Regions from separate parts of the Pseudomonas sp. NY15435 genome, predicted to be linked through region 1. Evidence: riboswitches for the same ligand, from Rfam matches in the RefSeq annotation. Region 1 holds a riboswitch; each other region holds the start of a gene.
The links. A riboswitch is a leader RNA that binds a small molecule or an ion and turns the genes downstream of it on or off. The one in region 1 is predicted to bind cobalamin.
Positions count from the first base shown of each region.

Region 2: another riboswitch for cobalamin. It lies ahead of cobO (cob(I)yrinic acid a,c-diamide adenosyltransferase); the one in region 1 lies ahead of ACNFH5_RS12585 (CbtB domain-containing protein).
Region 3: another riboswitch for cobalamin. It lies ahead of ACNFH5_RS17010 (TonB-dependent receptor plug domain-containing protein); the one in region 1 lies ahead of ACNFH5_RS12585 (CbtB domain-containing protein).

Region 1 covers NZ_JBLUQA010000004.1:513,608-516,872, forward strand. Annotated here, with positions in the region: gene ACNFH5_RS12575 (cobalamin biosynthesis protein) at 1-301, opposite strand, end outside; gene ACNFH5_RS12580 (CbtA family protein) at 372-1,082, opposite strand; gene ACNFH5_RS12585 (CbtB domain-containing protein) at 1,176-1,361, opposite strand; cobalamin riboswitch at 1,466-1,676, opposite strand; cobalamin riboswitch at 1,737-1,932, shown strand; gene cobW (cobalamin biosynthesis protein CobW) at 2,157-3,209, shown strand.
Region 2 covers NZ_JBLUQA010000003.1:606,615-609,879, reverse strand. Annotated here, with positions in the region: gene ACNFH5_RS10175 (MlaE family lipid ABC transporter permease subunit) at 1-653, opposite strand, end outside; cobalamin riboswitch at 784-1,009, shown strand; gene cobO (cob(I)yrinic acid a,c-diamide adenosyltransferase) at 1,279-1,890, shown strand; gene ACNFH5_RS10165 (cobyrinate a,c-diamide synthase) at 2,116-3,265, shown strand, end outside.
Region 3 covers NZ_JBLUQA010000006.1:352,601-355,865, forward strand. Annotated here, with positions in the region: gene ACNFH5_RS17000 (class I SAM-dependent methyltransferase) at 66-794, shown strand; gene ACNFH5_RS17005 (VOC family protein) at 855-1,283, shown strand; cobalamin riboswitch at 1,345-1,552, shown strand; gene ACNFH5_RS17010 (TonB-dependent receptor plug domain-containing protein) at 1,646-3,265, shown strand, end outside.

The DNA of each region.
Region 1 (3,265 bases):
GTAGCAATGCCGCCGCCTCGGCTACGCTGGCGCTCCCGGTGGCGGCGCGCACGGTTTCGGAGGGCTCGCCCAGGCGCTTCTCGCATGTCGCGAGCTGTTGCGGCGTGAACAGTGCCAGCGGTAAGTCGAGCGCGGTGGCCAGCGCGACAAGCCCGTCTTCGTCGGCCTTCAGCGTGGCGCTGGCCAGCGCGGTGAGGTTCGACTCGTCGAGTCCGACTTCCGCCAGCGTTTCGCGCAGCAACTCGCGCAGTTCATCGAGCGAGCAGCCACGGCGGCAACCCAGGCCGGCAACCAGCGTCATTCTCTATCTCCAGAAAACAAAACCCCGCAGGCGGCCGAGCCGGCTGCGGGGGTCGAGCATAACGCGTGGATCAGGCCGACGGCGCGAAGCGACGGAACAGCCAGGCCGCGACCAGGCCCAGGGCTGCCCAGAACACCGCGTTGGTGACCAGCGAGGCGACGATGAACTCATGGGCGAGGCTTTCCGGCGCGAGGCTGGAATGCACTTCCGGCTGCGGCGCGCCGATCACATGCGGTACCACCAGCAGTGCGGCACCGACGATCTTCAGTGCCCAGTTGCGGCCGAACACCAGCAGCGCGAGGCCGGCGGCGGTGGCGGCGGCCGTGCCGATCCACCAGGTCTGCCGCAGGTTCAGGTCGGCGGCGGCGGTGCCGGGGACTTCCGGCGGCAGGCCCAGAGACGGAGCCAGGGTGAACACGGCGAAACCGGCCAGGCCCCAGAGCAGGCCTTCGGAGGTCTTGCCCGGCTCGCGCAGGGTGAACAGGCCGGCCAGCATCAGGGCGAAGCCCACCGCGACCACCAGGTTGCCGCCGGTGGTGGAGAGGATGCGCTGCCAGCCGTCTTCCGGTTCCCAGGCTTGCGCGTCATGGTGGTGGCCAGCGGCAGCACCCTCGGCATGCTCATGAGCGTGCTCCTCGACCAGCGCGGCGGCCGGCTCGGATTTCTCATAGGTTTCCGCCTTGAGGATCAGCGGGGATACCCACAGCAACTGGACCACGGTGAGTACCAGCGCCGCGATCAGACCGGCGAAACCGGCGGTCTGGGCGATACGTTTGATCATTGCAATTCTCCAGGCGAGACGAGGCCTCGAACGCTGCGAACGCGCGACCGGGAGTGCCTCGAATTCGCTGCGCTTACGCGCAGGCGGTGCACATCAGTGGCAGGGGAAACCAGCGCTGTGGCGGGTGTCGTGCGCGGCGTTGTGCACCGCTTCCAGATGCGAGAAGCCGGCGAAATACACCAGCAGCGCGCCCAGCAGGCTGGCGCCAACGGCCAGGCTGATGCGCTTGGAAAGGGGGATGGAAGTGCTCGACGCGTGCGTCAGGGTGCTGCTGGACATGAACGTTCCCTCTGAAGATCAAAGTAAGAGAACGCAGAGGTTGAACGCATTCGAACGCGCCGGAAGGACGCGCCACGGCCTGCGCCCGCCCACCGCGGGTTTGCCAAAAAACGAAAGCTCCAGGCCGGTCTCCGGGCTTGCGACGTTGGCTCGTGGCCAAGCGGGTCAGTCTTCCCATGCGTGCGCACAGTGACTACTGATGACCCTACGATCGCCTACCGTTGCGGGGGCAGCGCCGGACTGGTCCTTGCGGACGCACCGGCTTCCCGTTTCACCTCGCGCGCGGCGCGAGACACCTGAAACCGCGCTAGCTGACCACGGCAGCCGGCAGGCGTCAACCGATCCCCGGCGATTGACCGACCCGTCTACGCTGCGTAGCCTTCCTCCCTTCGAGGTTCTCCGGCGCTGGCCGGAGCTAAGAGGGAACGTGGAAATCTTCGGATGCGCCACGGCTGCCCCCGCAACTGTGAACAGCCTGTCTCTTCATGCGCCACTGCCGATTCGGGCGGGAAGGCGAGGAGACGCCAAAGGGTTGTGAGCCAGGAGACCTGCCTCGTCACCGGTTTTCGATCTGCTGCGCGTCGGCCATACTGCGTTGGAGGATCGCCGTGGACTGCTAGTCAACTCCGCATCCCCGGCGATCCTCCGCCTAGCCTGGCTCTAGCTCGCGAGATCCGGAACCGGTTCGTTATCAACAGACAACCGGGCGGGGTGATCCGGTGGCGACCTTCGTTGCGCGGCGAACCCGCGCGCGCGCCCTTCATCCGCCTTCCAACTTCCGCTTGCGAGGCGCGCATGAAAACCCTGGCCAAACTCCCCGTCACCATCGTCACCGGCTTCCTCGGTGCCGGTAAGACCACCCTGCTCCGCCACATGCTCAACAATGCCGAAGGCCGCCGCATCGCGGTGATCGTCAACGAATTCGGCGAGCTGGGCATCGACGGCGAAATCCTCAAGCAGTGCTCCATTGGCTGCAGCGAAGAAGAAGCGGTCGGCCGCGTCTTCGAACTGGCCAACGGCTGCCTGTGCTGCACCGTGCAGGAAGAATTCTTCCCGGTGATGCGCGAGCTGGTGGCGCGCCGCGGCGACCTCGACCAGATCCTCATCGAGACCTCCGGCCTGGCCCTGCCCAAGCCGCTGGTGCAGGCCTTCCAGTGGCCGGAAATCCGCAACGCCTGCACCGTGGATGCGGTGATCACCGTGGTCGACAGCCCGGCCGTGGCCGCCGGCACCTTCGCCGCACACCCCGAGCAGGTGGACGAGCAGCGCAAGCAGGACCCGAACCTGGATCACGAATCGCCGCTGCACGAACTCTTCGAAGACCAGCTCGCCAGCGCCGACCTGGTGGTACTGAACAAGGCCGATCTGCTCGACGCCGACGCGCTGGCCCGCGTGCGCGCCGAAGTCGCGGAAGAACTGCCGCCGGCGGTGAAGATCGTCGAAGCCAATTCCGGCCAGCTGCCGCTCTCCGTGCTGCTGGGTCTGAATGCCGAAGCCGAACTGCACATCGACAGCCGCCCGACGCATCACGACCACGAGGGCCATGAAGATCATGACCACGACGAGTTCGACTCCTTCCATGTCGACCTCCCGGAAGTGGAAGAGCGCGCCCTGTTGGATGCCCTGAACGCGCTGGTCGAGCGCCACGCCGTGCTGCGCATCAAGGGCTTCGTCGCCATCCCCGGCAAACCCATGCGCCTGCTGGTGCAGGGCGTCGGCAAGCGCTTCGACAAGCACTTCGACCGCGCCTGGCGCAGCGATGAAACCCGCGGCACGCGCCTGGTGGTGATCGGCCAGGAACTGGACCAGGCCGCCATCGCCAACGAGCTGCGTACCGCCCTCTCCTGATCGTGTAGGAGCGAGCTTGCTCGCGAACCAACCTCGCAGCGGGGCAATGTTCGCGA
Region 2 (3,265 bases), on a different contig from region 1:
TCGCGCAGGAAGGAGAAGCCCACCAGGTCGACCGTGTAGATCTGCGCGCCGAACTTCTGCAGCACGGTGGCGCCGAGGAAGGCCACCACCGCGCCGACCATGAAGGTCAGCAGGGCGACGATGGGCACGGCGTCCAGCCCGGTCTCCTCCATGTGCGCGGCCAGCGAGGTCATGCGCCAGCGGCGTGGGCGCAGCAGGTTGCGCACCAGCGTCTGCAGGGTCAGACCGATGAAGCCGAGCAGGCCGATCAGGTGGTCCTTGAAGGTGACCGAGGCGATGCCGATGCGCTCCAGTACATCGACCAGCGCGTTGCCCGGAGGGGGCGCCTTTTCGTCGAGGCGGCACTGGGTGATCGCGCTGCCCACGGTGCGCAGCAGCGCCTGGCGTTCGGCGGGCAGATTGCGGGCGATCTGCTCCAGCTGGCTCATGCGGGCGCCGCCGATGATCTCGGCGAGCAGGGCGGCACCGGCGGTATCCAGCGCGCCGAGGCCGGCGAAATCCAGCTGGGCGGGCGATTCGGCGCTGCGCTGGGCGGCCACCTGGGCTTCCAGCGTAGAGAAATGCGCGAGCGTCCAGTCGCCGCTGACGTGCATCAGCGGTGGGCTGGCGGTGGTGTCGAGCTGAAGCTGGCCGGGCTGGGCAGTCGTCATCATGACTCGCATTCTAGCGAAGTTACGCGTCGCGACCACTTGACTTGTGTGACGCTTTGTAGAGCCTTTGCGGCGGATACGGCGGGCCTCGGCGACATCCTGTTCAATTGACGCCCCAGCTCGCCAGCCACTAAGCTGCGCGCCTGCTTCAGGTGCTCTCGGCGCGAGCCGCGAGTGAAACAGGGAAGCCGGTGAAGTCGATGCGCAATCGACCATTCCGGCGCTGCCCCCGCAACGGTAAGCGAGCTTCGAACCGCAAACAGCCACTGTGCCGCCGGCATGGGAAGGCGCGGTTCCTTCGGAAACCCAGACGTTTCCACTCGCAAGCCCGGAGACCGGCCTGCTGCATCGCATGGCATCGCGGGAGGCGCTGCCGACGTCGGCGCCATGCGCCGCGCGTTGCCGTCCTCCGTCTGCCCCGACTGGTTAGTGCCGCGCGGGTGAGAGCGGCGGAGAATCCTTCAGGTGAAACCCCTATTCCCCAGGTCGACAGCCTTCGTGCTGGCCGGCCTCTGCCGCATGGCGCCCGCGCGCGCCAGCGGCGAATCCCTGCCCATTCCATCCCTGGTTGGCTGCCACCTGGCCGGCAACCTCACGCCCGTGCAAATCCTTTCAGGAGCAACCTGCCATGACTGAATCCGTAGAAAAGGACGAGCGCCATCGCTCGCGCATGCAGCGCAAGAAGGCGGTGATCGACGAGAAGATCGCCCAGGCCCAGGGCGAACGCGGCGTATTCCTGGTCAACAGCGGCAACGGCAAGGGCAAGAGCAGCTCGGCATTCGGCATGGTCGCTCGCGCGCTCGGTCACGGTATGAAGGTGGGCGTCGTGCAGTTCATCAAGGGGGCTGCGACCACCGGCGAAGAGGCATTCTTCCGTCGTTTCCCCGAGGAAGTCAGCTTCCATGTGATGGGCGAAGGCTTCACCTGGGAAACCCAGGACCGCCAGCGCGACATCGCCAAGGCACAGGCCGCCTGGAACGTGGCGCGGCAACTGCTGAACGACCCGCAGGTCGGCCTGGTGGTGCTGGACGAAGTGAACATTGCCCTCAAGCACGGCTACCTGGAACTGGACGCCGTGCTGGCCGACATCGCCGCGCGTCCGCCGATGCAGCATGTGGTCGCCACTGGGCGCGGCGTGCAGCCGGAGATGGTCGAGGCCGCCGATACCGTGACCGAAATGGGCCTGGTGAAACATGCCTTCAAGGCAGGGATCAAGGCGCAGAAAGGGGTGGAGTTCTGATGGTCTGGGGCTTCCCTCACCCTAATCCTCTCCCGGGGGGAGAGGGGACCGTTCGGTGTTTGAAGAAACGTTGGCGCTCGCCGGCAGGCTCTGCTGCCTCGGCTGACCGCAGCGCGGTTGTTGATCGACGAAAAGCCATCCCACAGGACACACCCAACTGCTCCCTCTTCCTCTGGGAGAGGGCTGGGGTAAGGGGCTCTCTGCCCGTGCCGGGGAGTGCGACTGATGCGTGATGCGCGCCAATGCCCCGCTCTGCTGATCGCCGCGCCCGCTTCTGGCCAAGGCAAGACCACCGTGACCGCCGCCCTGGCGCGCCTGCACACGCGCCTCGGGCGCAAGGTTCGGGTGTTCAAGTGCGGCCCGGATTTCCTCGACCCGATGATCCTCGCCCGTGCCAGTGACGCACCGGTCTACCAGCTGGACCTGTGGATGGTCGGCGAGGGCGAAAGCCGCCGCCTGCTCTGGGAAGCGGCCGGCGAGGCTGACCTGATCCTCATCGAGGGCGTGATGGGCCTGTTCGACGGCTCGCCCTCGGCCGCTGATCTCGCACGGCGATTCAACGTGCCGGTGATGGCGGTGATCAATGGCCAGTCCATGGCCCAGACCTTCGGCGCCATGGCCGTCGGCATGGCTACTTATCAGAGCGACTTGCCGTTCTCCGGCGTGCTCGCCAACCGCATCGGCAGCCAGCGCCACCGTGACCTGGTGCGTGACAGCCTGCCGGAGTGGATTCGCTGGTATGGCGCGTTGCCGCGCGATACCGAAGTGGAGCTGCCCAGCCGACACCTCGGCCTGGTGCAGGCTGGCGAGCTGGCTGACCTCGATGCCCGCCTGGACGCCGCCGCCGATGCACTGGCGGCCAGCGCCAGTACCGAGCTGCCGCTGCCGGTGAGCTTTGCTGCGCCGGAACCGCGCAGCGAGTCTTCCCGCCTCGACGGCGTGCGCATCGGCGTGGCGCGGGACAATGCCTTCGCCTTTCTTTATCAGGCCAACCTCGACCTGCTGCGCGAGCTGGGCGCCGAGCTGGTGTTCTTCTCGCCGTTGCGTGACGGAGCGCTGCCGGAAGTGGACAGCCTCTACCTGCCCGGCGGCTACCCGGAACTGCACCTGCAGGCGCTGGCGGAGAACCGCGCCATGGCCCTGGCAATCCACGCGCACCACGAGATGGGCAAGCCGATCCTCGCCGAGTGCGGCGGCATGCTCTATCTGCTCGATGCGCTGACCGACGCAGCCGGCGAGCGCGCAGAACTGCTCGGCCTGCTGCCGGGTGAAGCGCGCATGCAGAAGCGCCTCGCCGCGCTGGCGCTGCAGGCCGTGACGCTGCCAGAAGGCATTCTGCGCGGGCACACCTTCCATCATTCGTTGCTGGACAGCA
Region 3 (3,265 bases), on a different contig from region 1:
GTTGCCACCCCCGTCCTTGGTGCAGACAATCGGACCTTGGTCCGTCAGAAAGGAGGTGCCATCCCATGGCGCAGAACATCTACGACAACCCCGAATTCTTCGCCGGCTACGCCCAGCTGCCGCGCTCGCAGCACGGCCTGGACGGCGCGCCGGAGTGGGCCTCGCTGCGCGCGTTGCTGCCGCCGCTGGAGGGGCTCGATGTGGTCGACCTTGGCTGCGGCTACGGCTGGTTCTGCCGATATGCGGCGGAGCAGGGCGCGCGCACGGTGAGCGGGCTGGACGTGTCACAGAAGATGCTCGACCGCGCGCGGGAGACGACCGAGGCGGCGCAAGTGAGCTACTTCCACGCCGACCTCGAGCAGCTTGAGCTGCCCACCGCGGCCTTCGATCTGGCCTACAGCTCGCTGACCCTGCATTACCTCGAGGATCTGCCGCATTTCTTCCGCAACGTGCACGACGCGTTGCGCCCTGGCGGCAGCCTGGTGTTCTCCATCGAGCACCCGATCTACATGGCGTCGCGCAATCCCGGCTGGATCGTCGAAAAAGACGGCCGCCGCTGCTGGCCGGTGGACCATTACCAGGACGAAGGCGAGCGCCGCACCGACTGGCTGGCCAAGGGTGTGCTCAAGCATCACCGCACCCTTGGCAGCATCCTCAATGCCGTGATCGGCGCGGGGCTGACGCTGCGCCACGTCGAGGACTGGGGGCCGAGTGCGGAGCAGGTGCAGACCATTCCGGCACTGGCCGAGGAGCGCGAGCGCCCCATGTTGCTGCTGGTCGCCGCGCAGCGCTGAGGAGCGAAAAACCGGCGACTATGCTCAGAGCATTGCGCCCGTTTCTTGCCGGAGATTGCCATGTCGCAGCCCTTGCCCGCCGTTCGCCCCAGCGTGATTCCCTGCCTGCGCTACCGCGATGCGCCGCAGGCCATCGACTGGTTGTGCGCGACTTTCGGCTTCCAGCGCCAACTGGTGGTCGCCGATGACCATGGCGGCATCGCCCATGCGCAGCTGGCGCTGGCCGACGGCAGTGGGCTGGTGATGCTTGGCTCGCTGCACGACAACGAGTACGGCCGGCTGATGCGCCAGCCCGACGAGATCGGCGGTTGCACCCAGAGCATCTACGTGGTGGTCAGGGACGCCGAGGTGCTGTATCGCGCGGCGGTGAACGGCGGCGCGCAGATCGTCATCGACATCAAGGACGAGGACTACGGCGGCCAGGGCTTCACCTGCCGCGATCCTGAAGGACATATCTGGAGCTTCGGCACCTACGATCCGTGGCACTGACGGCGACGTTCGCAACATCCTGCCCAACCCCCGTGCTTGACGCTTTCCCACCCGCAATGTTGATATGCGCCCCGTTTCAGGTGCCCCCCGCCGCCGTGCGTGGGGTGAAACGGGAAGCCGGTGCGTCGCCTTCGTGCGATCAGTCCGGCGCTGCCCCCGCAACGGTAAGCGAGCGGAGCATCCACTAGGCCACTGTGCGCAAGCATGGGAAGGCGGATGCCCCACGACCCTCGCAAGCCCGGAGACCGGCCTGGAACCTGTTTGGCAAACCCGCGGTGGGCGGGCGTGAGCCGGTTCCCGGGGCGCGCTCGTTCCGGGTGTCGCTGCGCCGCCTGCGAAATTTCTATTTCGAGGCGATCACCTTGCAACATTCTTCGTTCCTGAACCGGCGCGCCCCGCGCTGGACTCCCGTTCTCTCCCTCTGTGCCCTCAGCTCGCAGCTCGTTGCGGCGCCACTCGACCTGGCCGACGAGATCGTCAGCGCGCCTTCGGTGGAGTCCACCACCGTGGCCGACATGGCGCGCTACGGCAGCAAGCTGGAGGTCATCGACCGCCAGCAGATCGAGCGTGCCGGCCCCAGCGCCGACATCACCCGCGTGCTGCAGATGTACGTACCCGGCCTGTTCGTTGCGCCGAAGAACGGCCCGTTCGACTACGGGACCTACTCGCTGCTGGGCGGGCGCAACGACGACACGCTGATCCTGCTGGACGGCGTGCGCCTGAACAACCGCCTCTACGGCGGCATCTACATCGACACCCTGCCGACCACCGCCGTGGAGCGCATCGAAGTGCTCAAGGGCGGCCAGGGCCTGTTGTTCGGCACCCAGGCGGTGAGCGGGGTGATCAACATCGTCACCCGCAGTGCGCGTTCGCGCGAGGCGGCCGGTGAGGTGAACCTCGGCCTGGATACGTTCAAGGGTCGCAGCGGTGATGCCCGCGCGGAGCGAATCGTGCAGAACGGCCTGGGCGATCTCGGCCTGATGGCCTACGTCAGCCACAACCGCTCCGACGGCTACCAGCCTTACCGCGACCAGGACATGACCAGCACGGTCAGCGACAAGCGCCGCTCCTATGACGTCAACGTGTTCGGCGCCAAGGCCATCCAGGCCATCGGCGAGGCCTCGCGGTTGGAGCTGTTCTACCAGTACGCCGACGCCGAACTGGACTTCGCCCGCCCGACATCCAACCACCACACCAGCAACAACCGTATCCAGCAGATCGCCACGGCGACCTTCCAGCAGAGCGTCAGCGACGACTTCAGCTGGTTCGCCAAGACCCATATCAATGACTGGGACACCCGCTACGACCGCGTCTACAACCTGCAGGGCGGCGGCACCCAGGTGCTCAATCACAACGACTACTGGGGCTTTACCGACTGGGGCGCGCAGCTTGAGGGCAAGGCCAGGTTGGCCGGCGGCCACGAGCTGGTCTTCGGCAGCGACAACCAGTGGTACAAGGGCCAGGACGACGTGCTGATCATCGACAACGACAAGGCCGAGTCCCACGCGCTGTATGCCCAGCTGCGGCCGAACATCGAGGCGCTGCCCGACTGGCACCCGAGCCTGGGCGTGCGCCGCGAGGAAATCTCCGGCGGCGAGGGCGCCACGGTATGGATGCTCACCTCGCTCTACGACCTGACCCAGCAGCTCAAGCTGCGCGGCCAGTTCGGCACCGCCTTCAAGCTGCCCACCGCCGAGCAGTTGTTCGTCAACGAACCGGGCGATGAAGTCGGTAACCGTGACCTCAAGCCCGAGCGCAGCCGCAACGCCGAGTTGGGCCTGGATTACACCGGCGAGCTGTTCGACCAGCCGTGGAGCGGCAGCGTCACCCTGTTCCGCCGCGAGATCACCGACCTCATCACTCTCGCCGGCGACCAGTGGGTGAACGGCAACGGTGAGATCGAGGTACGCGGCGTGGAAGCCAACGGCCAGTGGCAGTTTGGCCGGCACTGGCAGGTCTCGGCCGACGCCACGCGCAACCTG